DNA from 2 places in the Ruegeria sp. CDSB114 genome. Region 2 is predicted to be linked to the other one. Evidence: riboswitches for the same ligand, from Rfam matches in the RefSeq annotation. Region 2 holds a riboswitch; the other holds the start of a gene.
What was found. Region 2 has a riboswitch for cobalamin ahead of AC2FIP_RS00270 (CbtB domain-containing protein). Riboswitches for the same ligand answer to the same signal wherever they lie in the genome.
Positions count from the first base shown of each region.

Region 1: it holds a riboswitch for cobalamin, as region 2 does, so the genes downstream of both, AC2FIP_RS13725 (hypothetical protein) here and AC2FIP_RS00270 (CbtB domain-containing protein) in region 2, are expected to answer to the same signal.

Region 1 covers NZ_JBXWOT010000005.1:127,256-142,351, reverse strand. Annotated here, with positions in the region: gene AC2FIP_RS13745 (5'-nucleotidase C-terminal domain-containing protein) at 1-759, shown strand, start outside; RNA gene ffs (signal recognition particle sRNA small type) at 799-897, shown strand; gene rsgA (ribosome small subunit-dependent GTPase A) at 1,056-2,084, shown strand; gene AC2FIP_RS13730 (alpha/beta hydrolase family protein) at 2,109-2,966, opposite strand; cobalamin riboswitch at 3,106-3,325, shown strand; gene AC2FIP_RS13725 (hypothetical protein) at 3,409-3,813, shown strand; gene AC2FIP_RS13720 (protein-tyrosine phosphatase family protein) at 3,815-4,315, opposite strand; gene AC2FIP_RS13715 (DNA polymerase III subunit gamma/tau) at 4,472-6,223, shown strand; gene AC2FIP_RS13710 (YbaB/EbfC family nucleoid-associated protein) at 6,447-6,791, shown strand; gene recR (recombination mediator RecR) at 6,856-7,449, shown strand; gene AC2FIP_RS13700 (thermonuclease family protein) at 7,571-8,110, shown strand; gene AC2FIP_RS13695 (ribonuclease T2 family protein) at 8,252-8,881, opposite strand; gene AC2FIP_RS13690 (DUF1013 domain-containing protein) at 9,012-9,770, shown strand; gene AC2FIP_RS13685 (hypothetical protein) at 9,822-10,211, shown strand; gene AC2FIP_RS13680 (permease) at 10,254-11,285, opposite strand; gene AC2FIP_RS13675 (ArsR/SmtB family transcription factor) at 11,278-11,586, opposite strand; gene pdxR (MocR-like pyridoxine biosynthesis transcription factor PdxR) at 11,722-13,182, shown strand; gene xsc (sulfoacetaldehyde acetyltransferase) at 13,309-15,087, shown strand; gene pta (phosphate acetyltransferase) at 15,093-15,096, shown strand, end outside.
Region 2 covers NZ_JBXWOT010000001.1:45,623-60,718, reverse strand. Annotated here, with positions in the region: gene cbiE (precorrin-6y C5,15-methyltransferase (decarboxylating) subunit CbiE) at 1-419, shown strand, start outside; gene AC2FIP_RS00295 (cobalamin biosynthesis protein) at 416-784, shown strand; gene cobM (precorrin-4 C(11)-methyltransferase) at 781-1,575, shown strand; gene AC2FIP_RS00285 (cobyrinic acid a,c-diamide synthase CobB) at 1,562-2,884, shown strand; gene cobA (uroporphyrinogen-III C-methyltransferase) at 2,881-3,609, shown strand; gene cobF (precorrin-6A synthase (deacetylating)) at 3,602-4,345, shown strand; cobalamin riboswitch at 4,389-4,597, shown strand; gene AC2FIP_RS00270 (CbtB domain-containing protein) at 4,635-4,805, shown strand; gene AC2FIP_RS00265 (CbtA family protein) at 4,810-5,508, shown strand; gene AC2FIP_RS00260 (hypothetical protein) at 5,575-6,069, shown strand; gene AC2FIP_RS00255 (DUF1636 family protein) at 6,066-6,392, opposite strand; gene AC2FIP_RS00250 (DUF302 domain-containing protein) at 6,548-7,006, shown strand; gene AC2FIP_RS00245 (thiamine pyrophosphate-binding protein) at 7,084-8,703, shown strand; gene AC2FIP_RS00240 (CaiB/BaiF CoA transferase family protein) at 8,690-9,874, shown strand; gene AC2FIP_RS00235 (tetratricopeptide repeat protein) at 10,056-11,426, shown strand; gene AC2FIP_RS00230 (OpgC family protein) at 11,461-12,678, shown strand; gene AC2FIP_RS00225 (OpgD/OpgG family glucan biosynthesis protein) at 12,675-14,174, shown strand; gene mdoH (glucans biosynthesis glucosyltransferase MdoH) at 14,171-15,096, shown strand, end outside.

The DNA of each region.
Region 1 (15,096 bases), on a different contig from region 2:
CAGGCTGCCGCGTTACGTCTGTGTATGTCCGATACCGACCTGGCAGATATTCCGATTTTATCGGCGGTTTCACCTTCGAAATTCGGCGGTCGGGCCGGGCCGCGATTCTATACGGATGTTAAGCCTGGCGAGATATTCCTGCGTAACGTGGTTGACCTGCATGTTTTTCCAAACGAATTGCAGGGTGTCATTGTATCCGGTGACCAAATCGTGGACTGGCTTGAGATGTCCGCAGCTGTTTTCAACCAGATTTCGACCGGATCTGCATCCGAACTTATTTGCGAAAATCGGGTGGGTCACAACTTTGATGTGCTATACGGGCTGTCCTGCAGAATTGATCTGACACAACCTCCGCGTTTCGACGATATGGGCACCTTGATCAATGCCGAAAACCGGCGTGTTTCAGAGGTTCTGGTCGGTGCCACCCCCATTGCACCGGATCAGCAATTTGCCGTCGCGCTTAACAATTATCGCGCCAGCGGGGGCGGGCATTTCCCATTTGCGGGTAATGCGCAACGTATCGACTTGCCCATCCTGCCGGTCCAGCATGCCCTGTTGGATTATCTGTCAGGCACCTTGGTCAGCGATCCGCTGGAAGAGGCCCAGGAACCCTTCAGAATCACCAGTAACACGGGTACGCAGGCGATCTTACGCACCGGTCCAAATGCCCACCGACATCTGCAGGACATTCAGGAATTTGATCCACAAGTCCTTGGAACCGACGAAAATGGCTTTTTACGGATTCTTCTGACCTTCTGACGGGTTGTGTTTTTCCGGCCAACTGCCTATATCCACCCTCGAGAGGTTGGCGCGGGCGAGCGCCTCGCCAACCTGGTCAGATCCGGAAGGAAGCAGCCACAACGAGCCCCGCTTGGGTCGATGTCCAACCTCTCACTTACGCGCAACGACTGCCGCAGGAGGGACTTTATGATTGTAGCAATGACCCTTCGGGCAGAGCGTTTCCGGGACTAACCCCCGCTCTTGCCTGAACACGTTACCGATGGGTGCGCGCCTGCCACCCTGATGGTTTCCTGTATCTGAACACAGGCAGAACAATGTCCAAAACACTTTCGGACCTGGGATGGTCCTCTCATTTTGCAGCCCAACATGCTGTGAACCCTACCTGCACACCGCATCGCATCAACGCCGTCCATCGTGATCGCCTGATCGGCCTGAATGCGCTTGGCGGCACATCTGATCTGACCCCTGACCGATCAACCGGCGAATTTGCGGTTGGCGATTGGGTCCTTGCGGATGATCAAAACCGCATTCGGCATCTTTTGGAGCGCAAAAGCCTCTTGCAACGCCGGGCCGCAGGCACCGGTGCGCAGGTTCAGCTGATCGCGGCGAATGTGGACGTGCTGTATATCGTCAGTTCCTGCAATGCCGATTTCAATCTGGCCCGGCTTGAACGTTATCTGGCACTGGCGCATCAGGCCGGATGCTATCCGGTTGTTGTCCTGACCAAGGCCGACAGCTGCCCTGACCCAGAGAGCTATGCCAGTCAGGCCAGTTCGCTGGCTCGGTTTCTGACCGTTCTAACCGTCAACGCGCTGGAGGCGTCAGAGATTGATCCGATCCTGTCCTGGTGCCCTGCCGGGCAAACTGCTGCTTTGGTCGGCTCATCCGGTGTCGGCAAAACCACATTGGCGAACGCCATGACTGGTCAGGCCGGGACAACGGCGGGGATCCGCGAGGATGACGCACGGGGTCGCCACACCACGACCCATCGTGCGCTTCACCCGATGCGAAACGGGGGGTGGCTGATTGATACGCCAGGAATGCGCGCCCTGCGTTTGATGGATGCCCAAGACGGCGTGGATGAGGTTTTCTCCGACCTTCTGGAATTGGCTGCAAGGTGCCGGTTCTCAGATTGCCAGCACCAGGCCGAACCCGGTTGTGCTGTGCAGGAGGCGATTGCCAATGGCGTGATTGAGCCCGACCGGCTGGCGCGCTGGCACAAGCTTCGGCGCGAAGATCAGAGGAATTCCGAGACCCTCGCGCAGTCACGGGCACGTGACAAAGCCTTTGGCAAAATGGTGCGATCCGTCATGCACGACAAAAAGTCCCGCAGCAGACACTAAGCGTGACAAAAAGGCGCCTCGTTTTCAGGCAATCAACCGGGGCCAAACCGCCCGGTTTCTGCGGGCAAAAGCGCCAATATGACCGATCTCAGGCGCTCCGAATTCATTCGGAGACAGCAGATGTCGCCGCGCCTTCGGCCCATACAGATCGGCAAGCCGCCAGACTGCGTCTGGCGGCACCATCTGGTCGTCCTCGAAGGCGAACAGGTCCACCGGCGTATTCGATTGCGCCCATCTCGCTTCGGGCAGAGCGTCACCGATCTGCGGCACATAATTCTGCGGCGCCGTGCACCAGCTGCGCCATTGCCAATAGACCGGGCCCGGCAAATCGGCACCGATCCCCACAGCTTTGCCCGGCAGATACCCCAGTGCATTCACTGCCAGACGCCCGTGGCCGTGCCAAAACAACCACGCCAGCCCGCGATAGGGCCAGGGATGGTCGGACAGAGTAACCAGCCCCGAACATACACAGATCATCCGGTCGATCTGATCAATGTCTGGCTGCACCGGCCCCAGCAAGCCGCCAAGGGAATGACCGATGCTCCACTGCAAAGCGTCCGGGAACCGCCTGCGCATCTCAGCCCGTGCGGCGGGCATGTCGACCAAGGCCCAATCCGCCATGGTCACCTCGGAGGTTTTGATTTTGTAGCGCAGCGAATGCCCGAAATCGCTGTAGTCATAGGTCAGACAGGCAATACCCTGTTCGGCGGCCAGCCAACGGGCAAAATGCTGGTAATATTCGCGCGGCACTGCAGTTGCGCTGTGAATCACCACGGCGATCTTCGACTCGGATGCAGGCAGATACAGCCGTGCCGACAGGCTGGCAGAGCATGAGGCAAAGTCAAAGTCCTTAGTCTGGACGCAGGGCGTGGTATCAAGCATGGCGCTTCCGACAAATTCTGAACTACTCGGTTCACTCAACAATCGGCCCGATTTCGGCCACCAGAGTCAAGATTTCATCAAGATGACCAAACGTCCGGTTTGAACCCCAACAGGTGGCTTGACTCGGGGTCTGCATAGCCGCTAGCGATGTGGTGATGGTTCTTGCCCCGGAATTGGGGCGGGATGAAAAGGGAACACGGTGCGGTCTGCCCCGGCGATGCCGGAAAGGGCCAACTCCGCGACTGCCCCCGCAACTGTAAGCGGTGAGCAATGCCGAAATACCACTGGCCCCAGGGCTGGGAAGGTCGGCAAAGCGACGACCCGCAAGTCAGGAGACCTGCCATCGTATCGAAACCGAAACTCGGGCGGGGTGTCCGGGCAGGTCGTCAGCGCGCTGTCACACCTGATCCTCACCCTCCGTCCTGCGCGCGGAGGGCGCATTATGATCTGGAAGACAAAAACACACGAATTCACCGCAACCGTCTGTCAGAGGACCGGGAAACCCTGCCCCGCCCTTGCCCGAATGGCACGCGCCATGGCCGAGGCGATGGCGACGGCAAGGCCTGCGACATCCAAAACATTCGAGGTCGAAGGTACCAGCGATCTGACCCATTGCACCGAAGGCTGCACGGCCCGTTTTCGGGCCCAATCAGAACAGATCAGGGTCTATTGCGGCACCAGCACAGACACGCCGACAGAAAAGCTGGACGCCTATGGCGACATGATGTTCGGGCCGGAGTTCATCCAGAAATCCGCTGGTTTTCTGTCAGAACCACCCTGTGCGATGCTCGACGTATCGACCCTGCCGCCGCGCAGCGACAGTATTCCGTATCAAGTGTCTGCCTGATTCAGGGAAGGGTTCGGGCCGGCAACCCGGCCCAGTCCTTTTGCGCTTCGGTTTCCACCACGCAGGGCCGCACTGCACGCAACCGCCGAAGCGCTTGGTCAGGCGCTTCGCCGCATTCCACCATTAGCCGCATCACAACCATCCCCGAGCGTCCGCACCCACCGCGGCAATGCACCAGCACCTTGCCGCCACTGGCAAGGACATGTTGGGCGGCGGCGCTGGCTTGCGGCCAAAGCGCCTCAACCTCAGGCGTGGGGGCGCCGAAATCGCGGATTGGAAGGTGGACCCAGGCAATCCGTTCGCACTGCAGGTCCGCCTCGAATGACAGCCCGCCAGAATGCTGGAACTCATCCAGAGTAATCATCGAGATGACCAGGTCCGGCGCCCAATCCCGGATTACTGCGAAATCCCCAGCATAATCGCCCGTGACACCCGGCAGTGGGCACAGAGCGATCTGCCCTTTGCCCAATCCAAGAGGGTGAATTGCAAAACTCTCCAACACAGCTCCTTTTCCTGCATCACCACATGGGGCTAAAGCCCCTCATGATTTACCGGCTCTGATGCAACTTGCCAAAACGAAATTCCTTTTCGCGCGCGGTGGACGCGGACGGCGGGGGTCTCTACGCTGCAAACCTGACACGAATCCAACAGAGCAGACATGACCGACACGCCCAGCCCCGCCTATCAGGTTCTCGCGCGGAAATACCGCCCGGAAACTTTTGCTGACCTCGTCGGTCAGAACGCAATGGTGCGCACGCTGAAAAACGCGTTCGAGGCCGACCGGATTGCACAAGCCTTCATCATGACTGGCATCCGCGGCACCGGTAAGACAACCACGGCCCGGATCATCGCCAAGGGCATGAACTGCATTGGCCCCGATGGCGAAGGCAAGCCCACGACCGAGCCTTGCGGCCAGTGCGAACATTGCGTCGCCATCATGGAAGGTCGCCATGTCGACGTGATGGAAATGGACGCCGCCAGCCGAACCGGCGTGAATGATATCCGCGAAATCATCGACTCGGTCCGATACCGCGCCGCCAGTGCGCGCTATAAGATCTACATTATCGACGAGGTTCACATGCTTTCGACCAGCGCATTCAACGCGCTGCTCAAGACGTTGGAAGAACCTCCTGCGCATGTGAAGTTCATCTTTGCCACGACCGAAATCCGCAAAGTCCCGGTGACTGTTCTGTCGCGGTGCCAACGATTTGACCTGCGCCGGATCGAACCCGAGGACATGATTGGCCTGCTCAATAAGATCGCAGCGGCTGAGAATGCACAGATCGCGGATGATGCCCTGGCGCTGATCACCCGCGCGGCCGAGGGGTCGGCGCGCGACGCAACATCGCTGCTGGATCAGGCAATCAGCCATGGGGCCGGTGAAACCAGCGCCGATCAGGTGCGCGCGATGCTGGGTCTGGCCGACCGGGGCCGGGTATTGGACTTGATGGAAATGATCCTGCGAGGGGATGCAGCAAGCGCGCTGACTGAATTGGGCGGGCAATATGCCGAAGGGGCCGATCCGCTATCCGTGCTGCGCGATCTGGCCGAAATCACGCACTGGGTTTCGGTTGTGAAGATCACGCCAGACGCAGCCGAGGACCCGACGGTTTCCCCTGATGAACGTGCTCGTGGTCAGCAAATGGCCGAGGCCCTGCCAATGCGCGTTTTGACCCGGATGTGGCAGATGTTGCTGAAAGCGCTGGAAGAGGTATCGGCCGCGCCAAATGCCATGATGGCTGCTGAAATGGCCGTTATCCGCCTGACCCATGTTGCCGACTTGCCCAGCCCCGAAGAGCTGATCAAGCGCCTGCAGGACAACCCGCCACCGCCTCCGAATGGTGGTCCGGGCGGTGGTATGGCCGTGCCCTCTCAGGCTCCGGTACCAGCGGCATCATCTTCTTACGTGTCCGCAACCAGCAGCCCCGCCGGCGCGCCGTCGGCCGCTCTGGCCCATGATATCCAATCGGCGCTGGCACGGTATCCGAGTTTTGACCACGTGGTTGAATTGATCCGCACCAATCGGGATGTGAAACTTCTGGTCGAGGTCGAAAACGGGGTGCGGCTGGTTTCTTACCAACCGGGGCGGATCGAATTCACCCCGACACAGAACGCACCCACAGATCTGGCAGCGAGACTGGGTTCGTCGCTGCAACGATGGACTGGCAACCGCTGGGCTGTGTCGATTGTGGCCGATGGTGAGGTTGCGACCATCGCCGAGATTCGAGACGCCGCCGAGCTGGCGTTGAAAGCAGAGGCTGAGAAACACCCGTTGGTTCAGGCGGTGCTCATGCAATTTCCGAAGGCACGCATCAAGCGGATTGAAACACCGGAAGAACGTGCCGCCAAAGTGGAAACCGAGGCGCTGCCCGAGGTCGAAGACGAATGGGACCCGTTCGAGGAAGACTGAAACCGTCCCATCTTACCCAACTGGAAACCTCCCGCGCCCGCCGCGGGCCATCGGCTGACGCCGATACCCCTGAGCGGCCTTGGGCCCGGCAGCGCGGGCTTGCCCGCGCTGCCGGGCCCAACGAGAGGAAAGGTCTTGACGACGGGCGGGAGCCAGCTCGGCCCTTGTGCCGCGCCGACCGCGCCCGTATTTAGGCGTCAAACCGGATATTAGGAGAATACCGATGCTCAAAGGACTCGGCGGCCTGGGTGACATGGCCAAGATGATGAAATCCGCACAGGATCTACAGACCAAGATGACGGATATGCAGGAAGAGCTGAATACCATCATGGTTGTCGGCGAATCCGGTGCAGGGCTGGTCAAGGCAACAGCCACGGCCAAGGGAGAGCTGAAAGGTCTCGATATCGACCCGTCAATCTTTAACGGCGACGACAAGGAAGTGGTCGAAGACCTGATCCTGGCCGCCATCAAAGATGCTCAGGCCAAGGCCGCTGAACGGTCGCAGGCTGAGATGGCTAAGCTGACCGAAGGCATGGGCCTGCCCGCAGACATCAAGCTGCCGTTCTGATAGGCACTCCTGACGAAATACCGGCCGGGCCCAACTGCCCGGCCCTTATGCAGGAGCAAGCGCGGTGAGTTCGAACAGCGATATCGACAATCTGATCGACCTGATGGCCAAACTGCCAGGCCTCGGCCCACGTTCGGCCCGTCGCGCAGTGCTGCATTTGATCCGCAAACGCGCCCTTCTGCTGACACCGCTTGCGGACGCAATGCAACAGGTTGCCATCACTGCCCGTGAGTGCCTGAATTGCGGCAATGTAGGCACCTCGGATATCTGCGACATCTGCGATAGCGAAGTCCGCGCGACCGGAGAGCTGTGCGTCGTCGAAGACGTCGCCGACCTTTGGGCTATGGAACGCGCCGCAGTTTTCAAAGGCCGCTATCATGTTCTGGGTGGCACCTTGTCGGCATTAGATGGAGTCGGCCCGGATGAGCTGCGCATTCCTCGCCTCAAGGATCGGGTCACAGCCGAGGGGATCACCGAAGTCATTCTGGCGCTGAACGCCACTGTCGATGGCCAGACCACCGCGCACTATATAGCCGATCAACTGGACGGGCAGGTGCGCCTGACCTCGCTGGCGCAGGGCGTGCCGATTGGCGGCGAGTTGGACTACCTGGATGACGGGACGATTACGGCGGCGCTGAGGGCGCGGAAGGAGTTGTAGTTGAGCTTCGACACTTGGTCGAATTCAAATATCAAGTTTACACAAATACTGTATCCAGCCTAACATTCTACGCATCGATTAAGCAGATTTAGAATGCGTTTTTCATATGTTGAGTTATATATTGAGGACCCTGTTCGGATCATCGCGCAAACGATCCAGGGTGGTGCCCTTCCAGCCAACTAAAAGACCGGCGATCACCAGAGCACGACCGGTTCCGTCAAAGCAGCCGCCCTCGGCTTATCCAACCACACGGACTCTCAAAGGCAAGTGCCACGTAATCGACGGCGACACGATCGTGATAAGCGGCACCAAGGTCAGGGTTGCCGGAATCGATGCGCCCGAGCTTGAGCATCCCTGGGGCAAGAAATCCAAGTTTGCGCTGATCAAGATGTGCAAAGGCATGGTGATCACAGCCGAAATCAAAGAAGAGGTTTCCTACGATCGGATCGTCGCCAAGTGCACGCTTCCAGATGGTACTGATGTCGCCGCAGAATTGGTTAAACTTGGACTGGCTCTGGACTGGCCCAAGTTTTCCGGCGGTGAATACGCGCATCTAGAGCCGGGCGATGCGCGAAAGAAACTCTGGCGGGCAGCCGCACGCCAAAAGGGAAACATGCGCGCGTTCCATTCCGAAGTAAACCCGAAACGCAATTCCGACTAGCTTTATGGTATCGCAGTGGCCCTGAGGACTTTGGAATAGCAAGGTAGGCCTTAGCCTCGGCACGATCTGGCTATTGAACAGGATGCGGTGGCTACAACGTAGAAGTTGCGATTACCCACCATCTCGCCTTTACCGCAAACCCTAACGAATCGGATCAAAAAGCGCGTCTTTGGCCGCGCAGTCCTTGATCACATCCCGGCCACAAGGCACCGGTTCAAGATCGCGGGACAGGCACAGGCGCACCTCTTCGATATAGCCTTGTTTGCAGGTGACGGTGATCATGTCGCGCTCCAGCCCCGGATTGACCTTTAGAAACGCTTCTTCCACGACAGATGCGGGCAGTTTTACAGATGTGTCCAACTGGCGGAACACCTTTGGACGCTCGACCGACCCATAGGCCTGCCGCGACAAGGTGTAATAGTCCGAAGCGCTTAGGCCCGAGCAGGTGCCGTGCTTCTTCCATTGATGCCAGGCAAGGCCGGAACTGCCTTGAATATCTTCCATTTCACGGGTCATAGTCCGCGTCGGCGAGGCCTCGGCCGTGCGGCAATAAGATGGCCAGCCCTGATGGAATTGCGGCCAAAGCCCGTGTAGAATCCAGCCGTGATCATGCCGCACATCGCATTGATCGGACCCACGCGCGTCGCCTTCGCGCGCGCACCAGTTCGGCGACCAGCTAAGTGCCAGGACGTAGTAGTCGAACGCGCCCGGTTTTTCACCCTCGGCCAGCGCCGTCATTGCACTAAAAACCCATAGAACCAGCCAGCGCATTCGCCTCTTCCCTTCTTGCCCTGCCGCGACTATATACAGCCCAAGTTCCCCGACAACGGAAACCTGCCCCAAGATCACGGGGCCGCCGAATTCCGGCGACGGGAAAGATGTATGCATAGGAGACGGGCTGATGGCAAAACCGCTTATGGCCAAGGCAACAGCCGTATGGCTAGTAGACAACACAACGATCAGCTTCAAGCAGATCGCGGATTTCGTAGGAATGCACGAGTTGGAAGTGCAGGGCATCGCCGATGGCGATGTGGCCGCTGGCGTCAAAGGGTTCGACCCGATCGCCAACAACCAGCTTACGCAGGAAGAGATTGACGTGGCGCAGGGCAACCCACTGCACAAGCTGAAGCTCAAGTTCAACCCCGCTGCCAGTGGCGAGGAAAAACGTCGTGGCCCGCGCTATACCCCGCTGTCCAAGCGTCAGGACCGTCCGAACTCGATCCTGTGGCTGGTCAAGTTCCACCCCGAACTCAGCGACGGTCAGATTGCCAAGCTGGTCGGCACCACCAAGCCGACCATTCAGTCGATCCGCGAGCGGACGCACTGGAACATCTCGAACATGCAACCGATTGACCCCGTCGCTCTGGGCTTGTGTAAACAGTCCGAGCTGGACGCAATCGTGCAAAAAGCCGCCGCCAAGAAAGCCGCTGAAGGTGGCGTCATGAGCGATGATGAGCGCCGCAAGCTGGTTTCGACCGAGCAGTCGCTGGAAATGGACGCAGCGCCCAAAATTCCAACGGCGATCGAGGGTCTCGAGACCTTCTCGTTGTCTGATGACTCCCCCGAAGAGAAAGAAGAGCCGATCATCGACGCCGACAGTTTCTTCAACTTGCCCAAAGGCGAGGCCGAGGATGAAGACGAAAGCGATCCGCGTTTCTGATACGCAGACAGCCCCGGTCAAACTGGCCGGGGCTTTTTTGACGAGACTCTGATGCTGAACATATTGTCTGCCATTTTTGGCCCACACCGCGCCGTGACAATCTATGCCTTCCTAAGAACCTGGGGCCTGCTCGTGTTCGGTGTCGTAGGCGTTATCGCGGTTGCCGCAGCCCTGCTGTTGCTGAACGACGACGGCACGCATGAACACGAAGCCTTCATGACCGTCCCGGTTCTGTCCGCCACCGCTATCAACGGCGACCTCAAGAACGGGGTGATTGCCTCGGTACGTTTACCCGACGGGTCCGCGACGTCGATCACTTCGACCGAGGCCCCGATTTCCCAGACCGTTGGCCAAAGCGCCTGTGTCGAAAAGCGGGTCTATGTGGAAAGTGGCGAACCAAGGTATCGCTTCAAACTTCCGCGTTATTGCGAAGCAAGCTGACAAAGCAAAACCGCCCGGTGTCCACACCGGGCGGTTTTTCCTTCAGATCATCTGAAAGATGATCCCTGCGATCACTGCGCCGACTATCCCCAGGCCCAGATAGGTCGCAAACACTTTCGGCCTGACCAGCGACCATACCGCTGCCATGGCCGGGATCGAGCTAACCGCACCCGCGATCATAAAGGACATTGCGGCCCCGGCGCTCATCCCCTGCTCCATCAGACCTGCCAATAGCGGCGGCGCGACGTATGAGTTCAGATAGGCTGGCATCCCAACAAGTGCCGCGATGATTATGGGCAACACGCCGTCTCCTCCGACCGCGCGTGCGATCAGATCAGCGGGTACATAATTGATCAGCAACGCCTCGAGAACATAGGCAAGCGCCAGCCATTTCAACAAGAACAGGCCGTTTCGAAAGAACTCGCTACGAAATCTATTCCGGCGCGCAGGGTCATGCCAGAATTTCCAGACCGGTTTGTCCTCTTGCTTAGGTCCACAACTGCCGCATCCAGTTGGTTGGTAGTTCCGCAAAGGTTGGGTCAACACACCACTGCGCGTCATGGTGCGCACGACGAAACCGCCAAACAGGCCAAGTGCCACTGCGGCTACGGCTTTTCCGATAGCAAAGGGCCATCCCAATGCGCCAGCCGTAATCAATAGCGTCGGCGGGTCGATCAGCGGAGAGCTGAGCCAGAACGCCATAACCGCAGACAGTGGCGCCCCAAGCGCCAGTAAACCAGCAATGAACGGGATGACCTCACAGGAACAGAATGGGGCCAACCCGCCAAACAGGGCAGCCAAAAGGATCATCCGCGTTTCGCGGCCTTCAAAGGCTCGGGCCACCATGACTTCGGCACCGGTGGCCTTGAGGTATGACAACAGCAGCACAGCAAACAGAATATATTGGCCGGTATGGGCCAGTGCCTTGCCGGCAAATGTTATCACCTCCGTTAGATTGCCTGGGTCGAGTATCGCCACCGCGATCAGAATGGCGACGATCACCGCCCATGGGGTTTTGATCAGGTCGAAGACGGTTTTGAACGGGGCCCGAGGGCTCTGAGTAAGGTCAGCCATCGTTTGCCGCCTTTCCAGTTTCGTCCGCACAACATTCCGACAGAATGAACTGCGCGAGGTTTCTGAGATGGTCATACCGGGCACGGTTGATCGTGGTGCGCCCGATCTTTTCCTGTTCGACAACATCACCGGCCGCAAGAAACCGGAGGTGATGGGCCAGCGTCGACGGGGCAATGCCGGTTCTCTCCTGGATTTCACCTACGGTGAGCCCGGTCTCTCCGGCGCGAACGAGTGTCTTGAGGACTTTCAGTCGCGCCTCTGACCCCATCGCCGAAAATCCTGCTGCAGCGGTTTCCCACATATCCACAACTCCAGTAAACTAGTTTTCTAGTTATATAGAGATATTGAAAGCTACCGTCAACAAATTCTGATCAGAATTCGTGAAAAGAGAGTGAGTCCAGATTGCTCAATCAATAAGGCCACTCTATAAGGTCTTATGGGGATTTCAGTAGATACGTTCTTTCTAGAGCTGAATGGGCAAGGCACCTTGCAGGCCCAGATTCAGCAGATGATTGCAGAAGGCATCCTGTCAGGCCGGTTCCATGTCGGAGAAAAGCTGCCCTCGTCGCGTAAACTGGCCTCGCATCTGGGTGTCAGCCGGATCACCGTGACATTGGCTTATACCGAGCTGTTGGCCAATGACTACCTGACCGCCCGGGGCCGATCTGGGTATTATGTGTCGGAAAATGCGCCAGTACCGCCTAAATACACGCCCATCCAACGGGGCACTGAGACCGTGGATTGGGACAAGGCGCTGGCCCGCCGGTTTGTAGATTCGGATGTGTTGCCCAAGCCCTGGAATTGGCGGGACTATACCTATCCTTTTATCTATGGTCAGGCGGACCGAACCCTGTTCGATCATGCCAACTGGCGGCTATGTGCAGTGCGGGCATTGGGGCACAAGGATTTCGAATCGCTGACCCGCGACTATGTCGATCAGGACGATCCGTTGCTGATCGAGTTCATCGCCCGCCACACTCTGCCCCGCCGTGGAATCTCGGCACGCCCCGAAGAAATATTGATCACACTGGGGGCGCAGAACGCACTTTGGCTGGCGTCGCGCATTCTGCTGACTCACAATCACACCGCCGTCATCGAAGACCCCTGTTACTATGCGCTGCGCAGCCTGTTGAACCATTGGGACTGCGCGGTCGTACCCATTGGCGTGGACAAGGATGGCCTGCCACCCGAGGCGCTGCCCGATGAAACGGATGTCATCTTCACCACGCCCAGCCATCAGAGCCCGACAACCGCAACCATGCCGATCACCCGTCGCCGCCAACTTTTGGACCGTGCCCGGGATCTGGACGCAATGGTGGTCGAGGATGACTATGAATTCGAAATGGCGTTTCTGGGGGCGCCCTCACCCGCGCTGAAATCCATGGACCGGGATGGACGTGTCATCTATGTGGGCAGCTTCTCAAAATCGCTGTTCCCTGGATTGCGCCTTGGTTACATGGTTGGATCCGAGCCATTTATCCGCGAGGCGCGCGCGCTGCGCTCTTTGGTGCTGCGCCACCCGCCGGGCCACATTCAGCGCACGGCAGCGTATTTTCTGTCTCTGGGACATTACGATGCACAGATCCGGCGCATGTCCAAAGAGCTGTCCAAGCGGCGGGATGCAATGGACAAGGCTATCGACGAATACGGGCTGTCGGTGGCGGGGCGCGGTGTGATGGGCGGATCTTCGATGTGGATGTCCGCCCCTGAACATGTCGACATGTCCCAGCTGGCGCGCAGCCTGCAAAACCAAAGCGTTCACATCGAGCCTGGTGCACCGTTTTTCGCTGGGCCGGATAGGCCACAGAACTTCTACCGGCTCGGATACTCATCCATCGCGCCCGACCGCATCGCTCCGGGCGTGAAGCTGATCGCGGATGCCATCCAAACGCAGTAGCCCGCGTCTGGACCTAATCCGCATTTCGTTTTGGACCTAACGCCATTCCGTCCCTTGGGCCACAACCGTACCCAAAGGCTGGGCTGATCGTCCGGCTTCATCCACAAATCCGCGGAGACAAATCAGATGAAAATGACCACCGAAGAGGCCTTTGTTAAAGTTCTGCAGATGCACGGGATCGAGCATGCGTTTGGGATCATCGGTTCGGCGATGATGCCGATCTCGGATATTTTTGGAAAAGCTGGCATTACGTTCTGGGATTGCGCACACGAAGGCTCGGGTGGGATGATGGCTGACGGGTACACACGCGCCACCGGCAAAATGTCGATGATGATCGCGCAGAACGGACCCGGGATCACCAACTTTGTTACTGCCGTCAAAACCGCCTACTGGAACCACACCCCGCTGCTGCTGGTAACCCCGCAGGCCGCAAACAAGACCATGGGTCAGGGCGGTTTCCAGGAGATGGAACAAATGCGCATGTTCGCGGACTGCGTCTGCTACCAGGAAGAAGTACGCGACCCTTCGCGGATGGCCGAAGTTCTGAGCCGCGTTATCACCAAAGCCAAGCGCGCCTCGGCACCGGCACAGATCAATGTTCCACGTGATTTCTTCACTCAGGTTGTCGATATCGAACTGCCTGCCGTAGTTGAATTTGAACTGCCTTCTGGCGGCGCATCAGCCGTTACCGAAGCCGCCGCGCTGCTGTCGGATGCCAAGAACCCTGTCATCCTGAACGGCGCGGGCACGGTTCTGTCCGCTGGCGGCATCGAAGCCTCGAAAGCACTGGCCGAGCGTCTGGACGCCCCGGTTTGTGTTGGCTACCAGCACAATGACGCCTTCCCGGGCTCGCACCCGCTGTTTGCTGGCCCGTTGGGTTACAATGGCTCGAAAGCCGGTATGGAGCTGATAAAAGAAGCAGACGTGGTTCTGTGTCTCGGCACTCGCCTGAACCCGTTCTCGACTCTTCCTGGCTATGGTATGGAATACTGGCCGGCGAATGCAAAGATCATTCAGGTTGACATTAACCCCGACCGCATTGGCCTGACCAAGAAGGTATCTGTCGGTATTGTTGGCGACGCAGCCACCGTTGCAACCAATATCCTGGCACAGCTGTCGGACACCGCAGGTGACGAAGGACGCGATGCACGCAAAGCGAAGATTGCGGAAACCAAGTCACGCTGGGCGCAGGAATTGACTTCGATGGACCACGAGCAGGACGATCCGGGCACAACCTGGAACGAACGCGCCCGTGCAGCCAAGCCCGACTGGATGAGCCCGCGCATGGCGTGGCGCGCCATTCAGGCAGCCCTGCCGAAAGAGGCGATCATCTCGTCCGACATCGGCAATAACTGTGCCATCGGCAACGCCTACCCATCCTTTGAAGCGGGCCGCAAATATCTGGCCCCCGGGCTGTTCGGCCCCTGTGGATACGGATTGCCATCTGTCATGGGTGCCAAGATCGGTTGCCCGGATGTGCCTGTCGTTGGATTCTCGGGTGACGGCGCCTTTGGTATTGCTGTAACCGAACTGACCGCAATCGGCCGCGATGAATGGCCCGCAGTCACCCAGATTGTTTTCCGCAACTATCAGTGGGGTGCTGAAAAGCGCAACTCGACCCTGTGGTTCGACGACAACTTTGTCGGAACCGAACTGGACACCAAAGTGTCCTATGCCGGTATCGCTCAGGCCTGTGGCCTGAAAGGTGTCGTGGCCCGCACACAGGATGAGCTGACTGCAGCCCTGAATCAGGCCATTGAGGATCAGAAGAATGGGATCACCACGCTGATCGAAGCCATGATCAACCAGGAACTGGGCGAGCCCTTCCGTCGGGACGCAATGAAGAAACCGGTCGCGGTGGCAGGCATCAGCAATGACGACATGGAACCGCAGGCCGGGGTATAATCCGCGTGA
Region 2 (15,096 bases):
GGTCAATCAGCATCGAATGGCTAATGTGTGATCCAACGCTCAGCGCCACGACGGTCGAACCCCGCGAAGACCGCGCCGAGCGTATTCGCCGCAATGCCGACGCTTTGGGTCAGGACCGGCTGCAGGTGGTGCATGGCACCGCCCCGGATGCGCTGGACGGCCTGCCCCTGCCCGATGTGGTTTTCATTGGCGGCGGGCTGAGCAGTGAGCTGCTGCAATGGCTGCATACAACCCTGCCCTCCGGCACGCGGCTGGTGGCCAACGCGGTGACTTTGGAAAGCGAAGCTCTACTAGCGCAGTGGCAGGATAGGCTGGGCGGTGAGCTGCTACGGGTCGAACTGGCACAGGCTTCAGCCCTGGGGCCGCGGCGCGGTTGGAAATCGGCCTATCCGGTGGTGCAATGGAGCGTCACGCTATGATCGTCGCAGGCATCGGTTTTTCCTCGGCCGCTACGCTGAACAGCCTGCGCGCCGCCTATGATCAGGCGAGTGCCGGTCACGCTGTGGACGCGCTTGCCACGGTAGCCGACAAGGAAGGCCACGCCGCACTAACAGATTTTGCCTCGGCCATTGCCCTGCCCTTGCATTTCATTCCCCCCGCCGATCTGGCCGGGCAGCGCACCCTCACCTGCTCGACCCGCAGCCGCGCCACCTATGGCACCGGCAGCGTCGCCGAAGCATCCGCCCTTGCCGCCGCCGGAACTGGTGCGCGGCTGATCTCACCCCGACAGATTTCAGACGACCGGCTGGCCACCTGCGCCATCGCCATCGGAGGACAGACATGACCGTTCATTTCATTGGCGCCGGACCGGGCGCCGCCGACCTGCTGACCCTGCGGGGGCGCGATATCATCGCCGCTTGCCCGGTCTGCCTGTATGCGGGTTCGCTGGTGCCAGAGGAAATTCTGGGCCATTGCCCCGACGACGCCAAGATCGTGAACACGGCGGCGATGGATCTGGATCAAATCATGGCCGAGATCGAGACCGCACATCAGGCCGGTCTGGATGTTGCGCGACTGCATTCCGGCGACCTGTCGGTCTGGTCCGCGATGGGCGAGCAGATCCGCCGCCTGAAAGAGCTGGGCATCCCGGTCAGCGTGACCCCCGGCGTGCCGTCTTTTGCCGCTGCGGCCGCATCACTGGGCACGGAACTGACCCTGCCCGGACTTGCGCAATCAGTGGTCCTGACCCGGACACCGGGACGCGCATCGTCGATGCCCGAGGGCGAGACGTTGGCGAATTTTGCCCGTACCGGGGCGACGCTGGCCATCCACCTGTCGATCGGCAATCTGGACACTGTGATCGCCGATCTGACCCCGGCCTATGGCGCCGAATGCCCGGTGGCCGTGGTCTATCGTGCCAGCTGGCCCGACGAGCGGATCATCCGTGCGACGCTGGCGACGCTGAAAGACGCGCTGGACGAGAGCATCTCACGCACAGCGCTGATCATGGTGGGTCCAGCACTCGCTGGTGAAGGGTTTGACGAAAGCTGCCTGTATTCAAAGGATTACGACCGCCGGTATCGCCCGCAAAGCGCGGACAGCCCTTGGTCAAGCTGGAGCCATGGTGATGACTAACCCTCCGGGTATTCTGATTTCGGCACCGTCTTCGGGGACTGGCAAGACCACCGTGATGCTGGGCCTGCTGCGTGCGCTGGCCGAGGATGGCCTGACCGTTCAACCTTTCAAAAGCGGCCCTGACTATATCGACCCGGCCTTTCATCGGGCGGCGGCTGGGCGCGCCTCGTTCAATCTGGACAGCTGGGCGATGGGCGATCCTCTGCTGAACGCAATATCGGCACAGGCTGACGGCGCGGATATCGTCGTAGCCGAAGGATCGATGGGTTTGTTCGACGGTGTCGCCAAACCCGGTGAGATTGGCCATGGATCTAGCGCGGAAACCGCACAGCGTATGGGCTGGCCTGTGGTGTTGGTTCTGGATGTCGGCGGTCAGGCGCAATCAGCTGCAGCCACGGCGCTGGGGTTTCGGATGTACAATCTCGACCTGCCCTTTGCCGGGGTAATTTTGAACCGCTGCGCCAGCCCGCGCCACGAGCGTCTGACCCGGTTGGGTATGGAACGTGCAGGCCTGCCGGTTCTGGGCGTTCTGCCACGACGCGGAGACCTGACACTTCCCGAGCGGCACTTAGGTTTGATCCAGGCAGTGGAACATCCCGATCTGGAAAGCGCCATTGTCGGCTATGCTGCGTTCCTGCGTGAACATGTCGATCTGGAGGCGATCAAGCGGGCGGCTTCCTCAAGCCCAAATAGGCCATCGTCAGCCGTGCTGCCCCGCCCTCCGGCGCAGCGGATCGCACTGGCCCGGGATGCTGCGTTTTCGTTCACCTATCCGCATTTGCTGGAAGGCTGGCGCACGGCGGGTGCAGAAATCCTACCGTTTTCACCACTGGCGAATGAAGCCCCTGCCCCGGATGCCGATCTGGTCTGGCTGCCGGGTGGGTATCCCGAGTTGCACGCAGGCACATTGGCCGCCGCCAACACCTTCCAGACTGGGCTGCGCAAACATGCCGAGACAAGACCTGTGCATGGCGAATGCGGGGGCTACATGGCGCTGGGCCAGGCGTTGATCGACAAAGAGGGTGCCCGGCACGAAATGGCGGGCCTTCTGGGCCTTGTGACCTCCTATGAAAAGCGCAAGTTCAACTTGGGTTATCGCAAGGCGGAATTACTGGCCCCAATGGCCGGATTTGCCGAAGGCACAGCGCTACGCGGGCATGAGTTCCACTATTCCTCGATCATCGAACAGCCTGACGCCCCGCTCGCGCGCGTGTTCGACGCCGAAGGCGCGGAAGGCCCGCAAACCGGATCGGTGCGAGACAATGTCACCGGGACATTCTTTCATCTGATCGCCGAGGCCTCGGCATGAGTGGTTTTGTGTCCTTCATCGGTTCAGGCCCCGGCGACCCGGAATTGCTGACGCTGAAGGCGGTAGACAGGATGCAGAAAGCTGATGCGGTGCTGTTTGACGACCTCAGCAGCGGCCCGATCCTGAGCCACGCGCGTGAGGATGCCGATCTGGTTGGTGTCGGCAAACGCGCCGGGCGCCCCTCGCCCAAGCAGGATCACGTCAGCCGCTTGTTGGTCGAATATGCACAAACCGGTCAGCATGTTGTGCGGTTGAAATCCGGTGATGGCGGGATGTTCGGCCGGCTTGAAGAAGAACTGGTGGCCCTGCAAGAGGCCGGGATCGACTATGAAATCATCCCCGGCATCCCCTCGGCGGTAGCGGCGGCGGCAGCGGCGGGCATTCCGCTGACCCGGCGACTGACCGCGCGGCGTGTCCAGTTCGTCACCGGCCACGATGTCAGCGGCAAACTGCCCGAAGATCTGAACCTGGCAGCACTGGCTGATCCACAGGCTACGACCGTCGTGTTTATGGGCAAGCGCACCTTTCCCCTTTTGGTTGGCGCCCTGCATTCCCACGGCCTGCCGTTGGACACGCCTGCATTAATGGCCGAATCCGTCTCGACCCCCGAACAAAAGCTGCAACGCTCGACCATCGGTGCCTTGTCGCAGCAGTTGGAAACCGAGATCGGCACCGCCCCGGCCCTGATCCTGTATGGACCTCTGGCAGAGTTCGAAAATGATTGACCTGACGCTGATCGGTATTGGCACCGGCAACCCGGATCATGTGACATTTCAAGGGGCGCAGGCGATCCGTTCGGCGAACCTGATCCTGATCCCCCGCAAGGGCGAAAACAAGGCCGATCTGGCAGGGCTGCGCGAGCAGATCATCGCTCAGGTCGCGGATACCCCTCCGCAAATCGCGTATTTCGACATTCCCAAACGCCGTGCCGATGATGGCTATTTACGCGGAGTGGACGAATGGCACGACGCGATTGCATTGCGCTGGCACGAAGCCATCGCAGCCCACCCGAAGGCCCGCCATGTGGCGCTGCTGATCTGGGGGGATCCGTCGCTGTATGACAGTTCGCTGCGAATCGCGGCACGTTTGACCCCTCAGCCAGAAACACGGGTGATTCCCGGCATAACCGCGCTGCAAGCGCTGACGGCGGCCCATGCGATTCCGATCAACGAACTGGGCGCGCCCTATATCGTAACAACTGGTCGTCGCATCCGGGACGAAGGATGGCCGGAAACCGCAGAAAACGTGGCGGTGATGCTGGATGGCGAATGTTCCTTCCAAAACCTGGACATGGAAGACTTGGACATTTGGTGGGGCGCATATGTCGGCATGAAAGAGGAAATCCTGATCAAAGGCCCTTTGGCCGAGGTTGCGCAGCAGATTCTGGACCGTCGCGCCCATGCCCGTGCCGACCATGGTTGGATCATGGATATTTATTTGCTGAAAAAGCGCATAATCTGACACAATACGTCGCAAATGATGATTGCACCGCCACAGCTATAGCGGCTAAATGGGGGTGTCTGGTCCTGCCGGAGAAATCCGGATGCTAAGAGGGAATTTGGTGCGACTGCCTCGGTGGTCAACTCCAAAGCCGCCCCCGCGACTGTAAGCGGAGAGCCCCTGTTCAACCAGCCACTCCCGGTTCTCCGGGGGGAAGGCGAACAGAGGCATCGACCCGCAAGCCAGGAGACCTGCCAGGCGCAAAAACGAAACACCGGCCGTCGGGTGCGGCGGCAGAGGAGAATACAAAATGGCAACACAAACGAAAACAGCATCCGCCGCGCGTACAGGCTTTGTTCCGGTCATGTTTGCAGTGGTTCTGGGTCTGGGCCTCATCACGCTGACCGGTCACGTTCAGGCAGCGGCCCTGCATGATGCAGCGCATGACGTGCGTCACGCGACCGGCTTCCCCTGCCACTAAGACCGTGTTCAGTCGTATATTGACCAGCGCGTTGTTCGCTGGTGCTGCAGCGGGGCTGATTGCCGCCTTGCTGCAGTTGGTATTTGTGCAACCAGTATTGTTGCATGCCGAGCTTTATGAATCCGGAGAGCTGGTGCATTTCGGGGCCGAGACCGTATCGGCTCATCCCGAACTGCCGCGCATGTTCTCTGAACTGACGCGTGATGCGCTGAGTGTCATCTTTACCATGCTGACCTATACCGGCTATGCGTTGGTGATGGTTGCGCTGATGTCGGTAGCCGAAGGTCAAGGACATCAGATTGATGGCCGGACCGGCGTCCTTTGGGGGTTGGCCGGATTTATCGCCTTCCACCTTGCACCAGGTTTCACCCTGGCGCCCGAAGTGCCGGGTGTCGCGGCAGCCGATGTCTATGCACGTCAGGTCTGGTGGTTCGCAACAGTTGCAGCAGCCCTTGTCGCCATGTGGTTGATCGCCTTTGGAGGTAACCTGATCAGCTATGTGATCGCCGCGGTACTTCTGTTGGTGCCACATCTTATTGGTGCACCCGAGCCCGATGTTTTCACCGGCCCTGTGCCGACTGAAATTGGCGCGTTGTTCGCGGCACGAGCTTTTGGAATCGGTCTGGTTGCATGGGTTCTGGTTGGCTCGTTCGCTGGCTATTTCTGGCAGAAAGAAGCGCAACCTTCCGAAGCAACGGCCTGATCGCACTTCGATTGAACGCGCCGGGTGTAAACTTGGCGCGTTTCCCTATGTTTTCAAGGAAATACAATGACCCGTTCACTTGCTCTATTCGTGATCGGTCTGGTCTTTGGCGGCGGTGCAGGATTTGTAATCGCTGCTGCAAATGGCGTCACATTTGATGGCCACGACCATTCTGATCCGTCTCTTCACGGAGCCTCACACACTGAGACCATGGCCCACGATCATTCCACGGCCCTGAACCTACCGGCAGGCGCAGATGCACCTACACTGGACATCGCTCTGACACAGGATCCTATGTCTGGCTGGAACCTGCATGTCATGCCAAAAAACTTTACCTTCGCACCGCAGAACGCATCTACCGCTGACATGGCAGGCGAAGGGCACGCGCATGTTTACATCAACGGAGAAAAGCTCGCCCGGCTTTACGGCAGTTGGATGCATATTGATCAGTTGCCCAAAGGCGAGGTCGAGGTTTCGGTTTCGCTGAATTCCAACAGCCATAGCCCGCTTTCGGTCGATAACGTGCCGGTTCGTGCTGCGGTTACGGTTCAGGTCGACTAAAGCGCCGGAATACGCGCACGCAAACACATCCGAAGCCGCCCGCAGGGTCGGGCGTCTTCGATCCAGCCCTGTGGGCTGTTCAGGTAAGTACGGCAAGTTTCAGCGATATCCGCGGCATCCGCCACCACATCGACACCCGAAAACACATAAGATGCGCGCCCCTGCGCCTGTATAGCCAGCGCCGTGGGTTCCGCGCAGCCGCTGAAACAGGCGTGTTCGCTCACTTCGACCTGATCCGTCAATCCAGCCCTTTTCAGTGCGTCCTGCACAGCCTGTACCTCGGCCGCCCGATCGCGTGCGGTGCCACAGGTTTTGCAGATCATCAGGCGCATCCGATCCAGACCTTCCCCTTCGTCCTGCGCCCGTTTCTGCGGCTTTAAGCGGCGCGGCGCAATCCCGAATGCGCACAAGATTGTGAGTGCGACGCCCCCGCATTTCTGGCAGGATTCCTGCAGACACTTTAAAAGGAGGCCTCTGGATGAAACTGCTTTGGACTGTCTTCGCCCTGCTGGCCCTGCCCGCCTGGGCCGAGGAATCGCTCTCGGGATGGGCCGTGTATCCAACGGGCAAGAACTATGATGAATTGGTCTCGGACACCAAATCGGCGGTTAGAGCAAACGGTCTGATCGTGGTCACGCAGGCCGGCCCCACCAAAGCCGCCGCCGCGCGGGGAATTACAATCCCAGGCAATCTGGTGATCGGCGCCTTCAACAATGACTATGCGGTGCGCGTGCTGGAAACCTCGGTGCGCGCAATGATCGAAGCACCGATCCGGTTTTACGTGACCGAAAACGAAGACGGCACCGCCACCCTGTCCTATAAAACGCCCAGCTTTGTATTCGCGCCCTATATCTATGAGGGCGGAGACCCCCTGAGGGACATTGCCCAGGAATTGGATGACACCTTTCAGATCGTGGCCGAAGCCGCTGTCAAATAGTCACACTGGCGTGATGCGCCTTGCGTCCGGGTCTGTCCTCCGCAATCTGCGTTGAAACAGTTTTCGGAGCTTTACTGATGCAGGACTCGTCGCCCCGCGCTGCGGACATTCTGGCCCAACGGCTTTATGAGGCTGGCTGCCGTCACGCTTTTGGCATGCCAGGTGGCGAGGTGCTGACCCTAGTGGATGCGTTGGAAAAGGCGGGGATAACCTTTCACCTGACCAAACACGAGAACGCGGCCGGCTTTATGGCCGAGGCGGTGCATCACCGCGACGGCGCCCCGGCCATTCTGGTGGCCACGCTCGGTCCAGGCGCGATGAACGGGATCAATGTGGTCGCCAATGCGTTGCAGGACCGGGTGCCAATGATCGTGCTGACCGGCTGTGTCGACGCAGATGAGGCGCTGACATACACCCATCAGGTCATGGATCACGCACGGGTCTATCGCTCGATCACCAAAGGGACGTTCATGCTGACCGCCAAAGGCGCGGATATTATCGCAGACAAAGCGGTGTCGCTGGCCAATCAGCCGCGCCCAGGACCGGTGCATATCGACGTGCCGATTTCGGTTGCGGATGCGCCTGTGACCGATGTCAAACGCCGCCGTCTTGTCAAACCTGCCGCCGTCGCGCCCGAGGGGGATTGCGTTGAAAAAGCCCGCCGCTGGGTGGCACAGGCCGAACGGCCCATCGCGATTATCGGCCTGGATGTTCTGTATGACGACTCGCGCAAGTTGGTGCAGGCGTTCCTTGAACATTTTGGCATTCCTTTTGTGACAACCTACAAGGCCAAGGGCGTGGTTCCCGAGGATCATCCACTGTGCCTTGGCGGCGCGGGCCTGTCGCCGCTGGCTGACACCCATCTGGTGCCGCTGGTTGAACAGGCCGATCTGGTGTTGTGTCTGGGCTATGACCCGATCGAAATGCGCCCAGGCTGGCGCGAGATATGGGACCCCGAAGAAAAGCGCGTCATCGACATTTCGGCGGTTCCGAACGATCACTACATGCATCAGGCCGGGTTGAACCTGGTGGCTGATACCGGCGCGACCCTCGAGGCCATTGCAAAGGGCAACCCTGCCCGCGCCACCTGGCCCGGCGGCGAACCCGAACAGGTTCGGGCCGCCCTGGCGCGAGCCTTCCCTACTGATGACGTATGGGGCCCCGCCGCGGTAATTGCGGAAACCCGCGCGGTTCTTCCTGCCGAGACATTGGCCACCGCTGACAGCGGCGCACATCGCATCCTTCTCAGCCAGATGTGGGGATGTTCCGAAGAACGCGGGCTGATCCAATCTTCGGCGCTCTGCACCATGGGCTGCGCTCTGCCAATGGCCATCGGGCTGAAGCTGGCCGAACCCACGCGTCCGGTCATCAGCTTTTCCGGTGATGCCGGGTTCCTGATGGTCGCCGGAGAACTGTCGACCGTTGCCGAGATGGGTGGTAACCCGATTTTCCTGGTGTTCGTCGACGCCAGCCTTGCCCTGATCGAATTGAAACAGCGTCAGCGGCAAATGGGGAACGTAGGCGTCGATTTCGACCGCCACGACTTTGCAGCTATGGGCCGGGCCTTCGGCGGGAATGGTCACACGGTGCGCACCCGCGCCGAACTGAGGGATGCTCTGGAAGCGGCAACCAAGTCTGATAGGTTCACCGTAATCGCTGCTGAGATTGATCGCGGAGGATATGATGGCCGGATCTGAAGGACCGCTGAAGGGCGTCAAGGTTTTGGACCTGTCCCGCATTCTGGCCGGACCGACCTGCACACAGTTGCTGGGCGATTTGGGTGCCAGCGTTATCAAGATCGAAAACCCTGCCACTAAAGGGGACGACACGCGCCAGTGGGGCCCACCCTATGTCGCTGATGCCGACGGGGTTCCATCGGATCTTAGTGCCTATTTCATGTCAGCCAACCGCAACAAGAAATCGGTCGCCATCGACATCACCACACCCGAAGGTCAGGCGGAAATTCGGCGGCTGGCCTCGTTTGCGGACATCCTGATCGAGAATTTCAAACCCGGCGGGCTTGCGAAATACGGGCTGGATTACAAATCGCTCTCGCAGGAATTCCCTAGCCTCGTCTATTGTTCGATCTCAGGCTATGGGCAGGATGGGCCTAACGCATCAAAGCCCGGATATGATCTGATGGCGCAGGGCTATGGCGGTGTCATGTCTCTGACCGGCGATCCCCAAGGGGCGCCGATGAAAGTTGGAGTTGGTATCGCTGATGTCATGTGCGGTATGTATGCCTGCGTTGGCATTCTGGCAGCATTGCGCCACCGGGACCAGACCGGAGAGGGACAGCAAATTGATCTGGCTCTGGTCGATTCCCAGATTGCGTGGCTGATCAATGAAGGCGTGAATTATCTGACTTCCGGCAATGTGCCACAACGCCGTGGGAATGGTCATCCAAATATTGTTCCATATGACGTTTATGAAACCGCCGATGGCCATGTGATCCTTGCTGTAGGTAATGACAGTCAGTTCCGCCGGTTCTGCGAATTCATCGACCAACCTGATCTGGCGGATGACGTCCGCTTTGCGACGAATCCGGCGCGGCTGGAAAACCGGGATGCGTTGAACGCCCTATTGCGCTCTGCGGTTCAGTCATATGACACCACAACCGTCATCGCAGAACTGGAGGCACGCAAAGTACCAGTTGGGCCGGTCCAGACCCTGGATCAGGTTTTTGACACCGAGCAGGTCGCGGCGCGGCAAATGCAGATCGCGATGCAGGCCGCCCCGGCCGAGGTAAAACTGATCGGAAACCCGCTGAAATTGTCGCGGACACCGGTTACCTATCGGACGGCTCCGCCACAGTTCGGAGCGGACACTGCAGCAGTCTTGAACGCTAAGAACCCATTTGAAGATTGAAACACAATGCCTTACTAGGCGGCATATTGCTGAAACATGCCGTTGAATCGGCGGATTTTTTCACGTTTTCCACACACAGCTTTTCACCAATTCGAGAGCAGGGCCGATACTGATACGACCCCGCCTGACTCTCTGCTAAATCGAATAAAGTAATAAATCGCAAATGGATTGGATCCCGCGCATGAAACAAGATGTTTTCGGACAGATGAACACTCTTTGCCATTCGGCCAGTGTCGAGGCGTGGAATGGTGTTCTGCTTGGTTTCATGGCGCATTCAGCTGTCACACCCCAGCATCTGGGCAAAGTGCTAGAGCTTGAGCCCGATTTCGCGCTTGGTCACGCCATCAAAGGTCTGTTCCTGGTCCTGCTGGGCCGGCGCGAGATGATGCCAGTTGCAGCGGAAGCGTTGAATGCTGCCAACACCGCTATGGATCGCCAACCGGTAACTGAGCGCGAGCGGCTTTATGTCGACGCGTTGGCCCTTTACCTGTCCGACCTGCCCTCACATGCAATCCAGAAGTTCGAAGAAATTCTGCGCCTCCACCCACAAGACTCGCTCGCGATGAAACTCAGCCACGCAACACGGTTTGTCTTGGGAGATGCCGCTGGTATGCGACGGTCGATCGAACGTGTCCTGCCCGCTTATGAACCCGACCACGCCGGTCGCGGATATCTTCTGGGGTGCCATTCCTTCGCGCTTGAGGAAACCGGGGCCTATGAAAAAGCCGAAATCGCCGGACGTCAGGCCCTGTGGATGGTGTCGGATGATGCCTGGGGCCTGCACGCAGTGGCCCATGTGCACGAGATGACCGGCAATGCGCAGCAAGGTCTTGATTGGCTGGCCGGACGCGAGGATGCCTGGGCGCATTGCAACAACTTCCGCTATCATGTCTGGTGGCACAAGGCGCTGATGCATCTGGACCTGGGCCAGGTCGATCAGGTTATGGAACTGTATGACCAGTATGTCCGGCAGGACAAAACCGACGATTACCGTGACATATCGAATGCCACGTCGCTTTTGTCCCGGCTCGAGCTTGAGGGCGTCAAAGTTGGAAACCGCTGGGAGGAACTGGCCGACCTCAGCGCCGCCCGGACCGAAGATGGCTGCCTGATCTTCGCCGATCTTCACTATCTGCTGGCCCTGACCGGCGACAACCGGACCGAAGCGACCGGCAAAATGCTGCAACGCATCCAGAAAGATGCCCAGCGCAATCAGGGCGACACTCCGATCCGGATGTCGGATCCCGGTATTGCCGCAGCCAAAGGGCTTGAGGCTTTTGGCGACGGCCTTTACGGCGAAGCATTTGATTTCCTGTCGAATGCACGGGACGGAATGCAACTGGCCGGTGGTAGCCACGCCCAACGTGATGTATTCGAGCGCATCACTATTGATTCCGGCCTGCGTGCCGGCCGTTTGGATGCTGTCGAGCGCATTCTAGACGACCGCCGTGCCAAGCGGGCCGGGGGTGAGGACAATTATGCTATGGCGCGCCGCGCATTGATCGACGCGGCTCGCGATAACCAAGACGCACAAAGCGTTCCGGCAGAATAACAAAACAAAAAGACTGAAGAAGGACAGAACTCGTATGGCGACTCTATCGCCCGCTTCTGATTTTGCACCTGTGGCAGCCACCTCGGCCGCCCCTGTTAGTACGCGCGACCCGCGTCTGGATTTCTATCGCGGAATTGCGATGTTCATCATCCTGATTGCGCATATTCCCAACGACTCCTGGGCCAAGTGGATCCCTGCCCGGTTTGGTTTTTCGGATGCAACCGAGATTTTTGTTTTTTGTTCGGGCATGGCCTCGGCCATCGCCTTTGGCGGCGCGTTCCTGCGCAAGGGCTGGTGGATGGGCACTGCGCGGGTATCATACCGGATCTGGCAGGTTTACTGGGCGCATATCGGCCTGTTCTTCTTTGTCGCGATGACGATGGCTGCGCTGAATCAAACAGGCCTGTTTGAGAAGAACTACATCTCGTCCCTGAACCTGCAGCATTTCTTCAATGATCCTGCGCCGCAGATCGTCGGCCTGTTCACCCTGACCTACGTGCCGAATTATTTCGACATTCTACCCATGTATCTGGTGGTACTTGCAATGATGCCGCTGTTCATGGGCCTGTCCCGCATCGGATTCTGGGCGGTTGCAGCCACATCCGTTGCTATCTGGCTCGTGGCGCAGACCGACGTTCTGGACCTGCCTGCCGAGCCCTGGTCGGATCGTCAGTGGTTCTTTAACCCTTTTGGCTGGCAGTTGCTGTTCTTTACAGGCTTTGCATTCATGCGCGGCTGGATCCCGGCCCCTCCGGTGTCAAAAACGTTGATCTGGGCAGCGGCGCTGTTCCTGATCTTTTCAATGCCCTTCGGGTCGTGGAAAGTGTTCACATGGGTGAATGCCGCAGCCCCGGACTTGGCCGATGAAATCCGCAAAGTCTGGCCCATCACGAAGGAATTCCGCGACAAGACCGATTTCGGTCTGTTTCGCTACATGCATTTCCTGTCGCTGGCCTATCTGGGCTGGGTCGCTGCTGGCGAGCATGGACACCGCCTGATCGCAACCGGTCAGAGCGCAGGCGCCAAAGCTTGGCAAATCGTGCTAACCCTGGTCACCAAAGTGGGTCAGCAATCACTTGCCGTATTCGTATTTTCCATGGCAGCAGCACGACTTATCGGCGTTGGGCTCGATTTGTTTGGGCGGGATTTTGCCACTGTCTTTGTCGCTAATATGATTGGCTTTGCCATGATCATCAGCGTGGCCTATTTGGCCGCGTGGTTTAAGTCACAACCCTGGAAATCAAAGAAATGAAATTCACACGTCGCGCATTTCTGGCCACGACTTCGGCGCTTGCCTTCGCCCCGGCTACCTTTGCCGTGGGCGGAGAGGTCCCGTTTGACCGCAGTGACGTGATCTCGCTGGCCCGCGAGTTGGCCGCAAAGCCCTTTGCCGAGCGCGAGATGGTCCCGCAGGAATGGCAGGACCTGACCTATGAGCAATACCGCTCGATCCGGTTCCGCCTGGATCGTGCGCTTTGGTTCGAATCTGAGACGCCTTTCAACGTAGATTTCTTTACGCCCGGGCTTTATTTTCCGCGTACGGTTCAGGTCTCGACCGTCGAAAACGGCATGGCAAAACCCGTAGCCTTCGATCTGTCGATGTTTGACAAGTCGACCGAGGTTCCTCAGTTGCCCGTCGACGACACGCTGGGTTTTTCGGGCCTGCGCCTGCGGACTGAAATGCACCGCCCCGGAAAAACCGATGAGTTCTGTGTGTTTCAAGGCGCCAGCTATTTCCGCGCCATCGGCCTGCACGAGGTCTATGGCCTGTCGGCCCGCGGTTTGGCCCTGAAAACCGGCGACCCGGACGGTGAGGAATTCCCTGAATTCATCCGTTTCTGGCTGGAACGTCCCAAGCCCGGTCAGCGCAACATGGTGGTTCATGCCCTGATGGACAGCCCCAGCGTGACCGGTGCCTATCGGTTCAACGTCACGGCCGGCGCGGATTGCGTTATGGAGGTCGAGGCCACTCTGTTCCCGCGTACGGAACTGACCCATGTCGGCATTGCACCCGGCACGTCGATGTTCCTGTTCGATCAGACCAATCACAGCCGTTTCGACGATTTCCGCCCTGCTGTGCATGACAGCGACGGGCTGCTGATCCGCAACGGCGCTGGCGAGGTCCTGTGGCGGCCTCTGGCAAACCCGACCCGCCTGCAGTTCTCGTCCTTTGTCGACATGAACCCGCGCGGGTTTGGCCTGATGCAGCGCAAACGGGCGTTCTCGAATTATGCCGATCTTGAGGCGAGTTACCACAAACGCCCCGGCCTCTGGGTCGAGCCAACTGGCGATTGGGGCAAAGGCGCGGTCACTCTGGTCGAAATTCCGGCCGATCAGGAAATCTACGACAATATCGTCGCCTATTGGCGCCCGATGGAGCCCTATGCGGCCGGAAGCCAGGTGGACCTGTCCTACCGCCTGATCTGGGGTGAAGAACCACAGCGCACCCCGATGCCACGCGTGATCAACACCGCGATGGGTGACAACACATTTGGTCACGGCCGTCTGGCAGTGATTGACTTTGAGGCCAGCGAGCTATTCGACGAACCTGAGGCGATGACGATCTTTGTGGACTCGCCCCATGCAGAGACCTCGGAAGGCGTCCTGCAGCGCAACCCCGATACTGGCGGCCTGCGGTTGGCCTTTTCCTTCGAGCCGGGAGACCGGAACCATGTGGAACTGCGGGCACAGTTGCTGAAAGACAAGCAGCCTGCCTCCGAAGTCTGGCTGTATCGTTGGACATCATGAGCAACGATCTGCATATCATGCCGCCTGAGGCACCCCTGGCGATGCCGGAGCAGAATTTCAGCGCTGGGTTCCGTGACGCTCAGGCGCCCCGCAGTAGGCAGGCATCTGCGGGATTCTGGCGTGCGCTGGCGTTCTCGCCTGCGATGGCGGCTACGCTGGGCATGCTTTGGGTCATGACCGACTGGTTCGGAGCCGAAGGGATCAATCTAATCGAAGCGATTCTGTTGGCTCTGATCTCATTCAACTTTTTCTGGATCTCTTTCACGGTCTGCACCGTGTTGTTGGGTATGATTTCCCTGTCGCGGCAGGAACAGCCCAAACGTCAGGGCCGCCCACAGGCGCTGCGCGTCGCGCTTCTTATGCCGGTCTATAATGAAGTACCCTGGAACGTGCTGGGCAACGCCCGCACGATGCTGGAAGACCTGCGCGCGCGGGATGGTCAGCACCACTATGCGATGTTCATCCTCTCTGACACCCGCGACCCCGAGATCGCGGCACAAGAACAAGCCAGCGTCGAAGCGTTGCGCACCACCCTCGCGCCGGGACTGGAACTGTATTACCGTCGGCGAGAACAGAACACAGACCGCAAGGTCGGAAATATCGCAGATTGGGTCAGCTGTTGGGGTGCGGATTGGGATGCGATGCTCGTGCTGGATGCCGACAGCCTGATGACCGGCCGCGCCATCCTGCGCCTGACAAATTCTCTGGCGCGCGACCCCGGTGCGGGCCTGATCCAGAGTTACCCTCAGTTAATTGGCGCTCAGTCGGTTTTTGCCCGGATGCAGCAATTTGCCAATGGTGTTTATGGTATCGCCTTCGCCGAAGGTCTGGCCCGCTGGTGTGGTCAGGAAGGTAACTATTGGGGCCATAACGCGATCATCCGCACCAAGGCTTTTGCCAACTGCGCGGGGCTGCCAAGACT